DNA from 2 places in the Streptomyces sp. NPDC046759 genome. Region 1 is predicted to be linked to the other one. Evidence: riboswitches for the same ligand, from Rfam matches in the RefSeq annotation. Region 1 holds a riboswitch; the other holds the start of a gene.

Region 1 (2,195 bases):
GCCCTCGACGCCGAAGGCGGACCACACGGCGGCCAGCTGGGCCCGCCCGGTGGTCTCGTCGCAGGAGGCGGAGACGTGGTCCGCGTCGACCAGATGGAGGTTGACGCCGTTCTGCCGGGCGGCGGCGACGACCTCGGCGGCCCTGCCCGGCACACGCGCGGTGACGGTGTCGAAGAAGGCGCCGTGGACGGTCTCCACGCCGCCGGCCCTCAGGCCCGCGGCGAGGATCGTGGCGTACCGGTGCGTCCGCCGGGCGATGGTCCGGAGCCCCTCCGGCCCGTGGTAGACGGCGTACATGCCCGCCATCACCGCGAGCAGCACCTGCGCGGTGCAGATGTTGCTGGTGGCCTTCTCGCGGCGGATGTGCTGCTCACGGGTCTGCAGGGCGAGCCGGTAGGCCTTGTTGCCGTCCGCGTCGACGGAGACGCCCACGAGCCGGCCGGGCAGGCTGCGCGCGAACTTCTCGTGCACCGCCATGTAGCCGGCGTGCGGACCGCCGAAGCCCATCGGCACGCCGAAGCGCTGGGTGGTGCCGACGGCGATGTCCGCGCCCAGCTCGCCCGGCGAGGTCAGCAGGGTCAGCGCGAGCAGGTCGGCGGCGACGGTGACCAGGGCGCCCAGCTCGTGCGCCTGGTCGATGACCGGCTTGATGTCGCGTACGGCACCGGAGGCGCCCGGGTACTGGATCAGCACGCCGTTGATCTCGCGCCCGGCGACCTCGGCCGGAATGCCCTCGCTGAGGTCGGCGACGACGACCTCGACACCGGTCGGTTCGGCGCGGGTCTGGATGACGGCGACGGTCTGCGGCAGCGCGTCCGCGTCGATCAGGAACAGGCCCTTCTTGTTCCTGCCCATGCGCCGGGACAGTGCCATCGCCTCGGCGGCGGCCGTGCCCTCGTCCAGGAGCGAGGCGCCGGAGGTGGGCAGACCGGTGAGGTCGGCGACGACGGTCTGGAAGTTCAGCAGGGCTTCGAGGCGTCCCTGGGAGATCTCCGGCTGGTAGGGCGTGTAGGCCGTGTACCAGGCCGGGTTCTCCATGACGTTGCGCAGGATGACGGGCGGCGTGAAGGTCCCGTAGTACCCAAGGCCGATCATGGAATCGAGGACCTGGTTGCGGTCGGCGAGCGAGCGCAGCTCGGCGAGCACCTCGGCCTCGGTACGGGCGCCCGGCAGGTCGAGGGCGTCGGCATTCTTGATCACATCCGGGACCGCCGCGGCGGTCAGCTCGTCCAGCGAGCCGTAGCCGACCTGCGCGAGCATCTTGGCCCGCGCCTCCTGGTCGGGCCCGATGTGGCGCTGCTCGAAGGGGATGCCCGCTTCGAGCTCCGAGAGCGGAATGCGGTGGGCGGTCATTGCGGAGGCCTCCTGGTCTGACGCGACCTTCGAAGGGCACCACGGCACGGGTGCCCCGACGGCCTCCCCCTCTGTCATCTCAACCTGAGAGCTTCACCGGACGCCCTGAGGGACGCCGGCTTTCACCGTCGGTGAGAGCGGAAGCCGTCGACACCCGCCCTGCTTTCCAGAGTGACCTCGTCCGTGCGGTACGTGAGCCTGAGAGATTCCGGGGAGGATTTGCTCCTTCGGCGCCTCCGAAGGATCGGAGGACTCTCCCGCACGGGGTCAGCAGCCGCTGTCAGCCTACCAGCGGGGTCAACGCCCGAGTCCTCGAGTGGCCGCCTCCTTGAATGTGCTCTTTCGTAGTGCTTACGGATGTATTGCGACCACGTGGAGGGAGAGGGACCGTGCAGACCGACATCGATCCGCGCAACCTGATCGGCCGCAAGGCGTTCGGCCGCGACGGCACCAAGATCGGTACCGTCGACGAGGTCTACCTCGACGACGCGACCGGCGTGCCGAGGTGGGCGGCCATACGCACCGGCCTGTTCTCCCGCGACGCCTTCGTCCCCCTGGAACCGAGCGAACTGGTGGAGGGTGCTCTCCACGTTCCGTTCGAACGCGCCCTGATCAAGGACGCCCCCGACTTCGGCGTGGGCCGCCACCTCTCCCCCGAACAGGAACTCCAGCTCTACCACCACTACGGCCTCGACGTCGGATCGCCGCCCTCCGTACCGGACCACGACTTCGGCAAGCTGGCGGGCTCGGAGGAGACGTGACCGAGACGGGCGATCGGGTGGGGAGAATCCACGACCAGCGGCAAGGGGTCAGCGGCCTCCAGCGCGGCGTCCCCGACAGAA
Region 2 (2,195 bases), on a different contig from region 1:
TGCCGGGCCAGCCGCCGTGCGGCTGGGGGTGCGCCTGTGCCGGGAAGTCCGCGGGAATGTCCGCCGGGAAGTCCATCTGCCTACCGCCTGCTGGGATCCACTGCTTGACCATGAAGGCTAGCGGGTTGCTGTGACAGGGACGCATGCCGTGAAGGCGATCCGCTGCAGGGCGTCCGCCGCCGCGCGGTCCACCAGGACCGCCGAGCCGCAGCCCGCGGGCAGTTCGCCCCGCTCGACGGCACCGAGCAGCCGGGCGGTCGTACGGCGGTGGCGGGCGAAGGCGTAGCGGGAGACGCCCCGGGCGCGTTCCCGCTGGCCCTCGCGGGCGGTGACCGGGGGGACGTCGAGCAGCAGCAGATGGAGGGTGCCGCCGCGGCGGCGCGCCGCACGGGCGAGCCAGGCGCGGACCCAGGACTGGGTGCCGCAGTCGTGCACGACGACGCCTTCGCCGGTGCGCAGCGCGCGGCGCAGGCCGGCGTAGTGGGCGAGGCGGACCAAGGGGCGGTAGAGGGCGTAGGGCAAGGTGCGGGGCAGGCGGGCCGCGAAGCGGTCGCGGGCGTCCTGGGAGTCGACGCGGCGGCCGCAGACCGCCCGGTGCATCAGGGTGGACTTGCCGCTGCCGGGCAGCCCGGTGACCACGACCAGGTCCCGGGGGCCGAAGAGCAGGGCACGCGGGCTGGGGCCGGCGCCGTCGCGCAGGTCGCGGACGACCGGGGCGGGGGGCTCGGAGCGGCGCTCGCGCGCCGGGGCGGAGGGCTGCCCGGGCACCGCCGCGCCGGTCGTCGGGGCAGCGGCGGTGGCGTAGGCCGTCGTCCTGTTCACCGTGGTCGTCCTCCCCTGCTCGCTCGGCCATATCCATGCCCAGCAGATGTAAAGAGAAGGTAATGCGCGATGCCCGGTGGTTTCGTGCGCGTCCTGCCACAGGTCGGTTACGGATGCGGCCCTGACGGGCGGGGGCGCGGCGTGCAATGATGTGGCCGCCAACTGCATACCGGCCGCTTGAATCCGCGCGGGAGAGTTCCCAGCAGCCTTCGCTGGGACGCCGAAGGAGCAAGTCCCTCCCTTGAATCTCTCAGGCCCCGTTACCGCGCGGGCGAGGCACATCTGAAAAGCGGGCCGCTGTGACAGTGGCTCCACCCAAGGTGCAAGCCGTGATCGTCCCTGTGGCGGTCGTGGCGAACCTCTCAGGTTCCGATGACAGATGGGGAGGAACGTTCCTCGCCCCGTCCGTGTGTCCTGGGAGACGACCGACCGATGAGCAGCACTGAACTCCGTCACACCGCGCTGGATGCCGTGCATCGCGCGCTCGGTGCGACGATGACCGACTTCGCCGGCTGGGACATGCCCCTGCGCTACGGCTCCGAGCGCGACGAGCACCTGGCCGTGCGAACCAAGGCGGGTCTGTTCGACCTCTCCCACATGGGCGAGATCACCGTCACCGGCCCCGAGGCGGCCGAGTTCCTGAACGTCGCCCTGGTCGGCAACATCGCCTCCATCGGCGTCGGCCGCGCCCGCTACACCATGATCTGCCAGGCCGACGGCGGCATCCTGGACGACCTGATCGTCTACCGGCTCGCCGAGACCGAGTACATGGTCGTGGCCAACGCCTCCAACGCCCAGGTGGTGCTGGACGCCCTGGGCGAGCGGGCCGGGGGCTTCGACGCCGAGGTGCGTGACGACCGGGACGCCTACGCGCTGATCGCCGTCCAGGGCCCCGAGTCCCCCGGCATCCTGAAGTCCCTGACCGACGCCGACCTGGACGGCCTGAAGTATTACGCCGGCCTGCCCGGCACCGTGGCCGGCGTCCCGGCGCTCATCGCCCGCACCGGGTACACCGGCGAGGACGGCTTCGAGCTGTTCGTGCGGCCCGAGCACGCGGTCGAGCTGTGGCAGGCGCTGACCAAGGCCGGCGAGGGCGTCGGCCTGGTGCCGTGCGGCCTGTCCTGCCGGGACACGCTGCGCCTGGAGGCGGGCATGCCGCTGTACGGGCACGAGCTGACCACCGGGCTGACCCCCTTCGACGCCGGGCTCGGCCGCGTGGTCAAGTTCGACAAGGGCGACTTCGTGGGGCGCGCGGCGCTCGTCGAGGCCGCCGCCCGGGCCGAGCAGACTCCCCCGCGGGTGCTCGTCGGCCTGATCGCCGAGGGCCGCCGGGTCCCGCGCGCCGGGTACACCGTCGTCGCCGGCGGCAAGGT

What was found. A riboswitch is a leader RNA that binds a small molecule or an ion and turns the genes downstream of it on or off. The one in region 1 is predicted to bind glycine.
Region 2: it holds a riboswitch for glycine, as region 1 does, so the genes downstream of both, gcvT (glycine cleavage system aminomethyltransferase GcvT) here and gcvP (aminomethyl-transferring glycine dehydrogenase) in region 1, are expected to answer to the same signal.

The regions. Positions count from the first base shown of each region.
Region 1 is NZ_JBEYYJ010000061.1:1,636-3,830, forward strand. It holds gene gcvP (aminomethyl-transferring glycine dehydrogenase) at 1-1,353, opposite strand, end outside; glycine riboswitch at 1,530-1,623, opposite strand; gene ABZ919_RS41045 (PRC-barrel domain-containing protein) at 1,743-2,114, shown strand; gene ABZ919_RS41050 (DNA polymerase IV) at 2,036-2,195, opposite strand, start outside.
Region 2 is NZ_JBEYYJ010000007.1:8,815-11,009, reverse strand. It holds gene ABZ919_RS11645 (enhanced serine sensitivity protein SseB) at 1-76, opposite strand, end outside; gene ABZ919_RS11640 (AAA family ATPase) at 118-822, opposite strand; glycine riboswitch at 1,001-1,098, shown strand; gene gcvT (glycine cleavage system aminomethyltransferase GcvT) at 1,255-2,195, shown strand, end outside.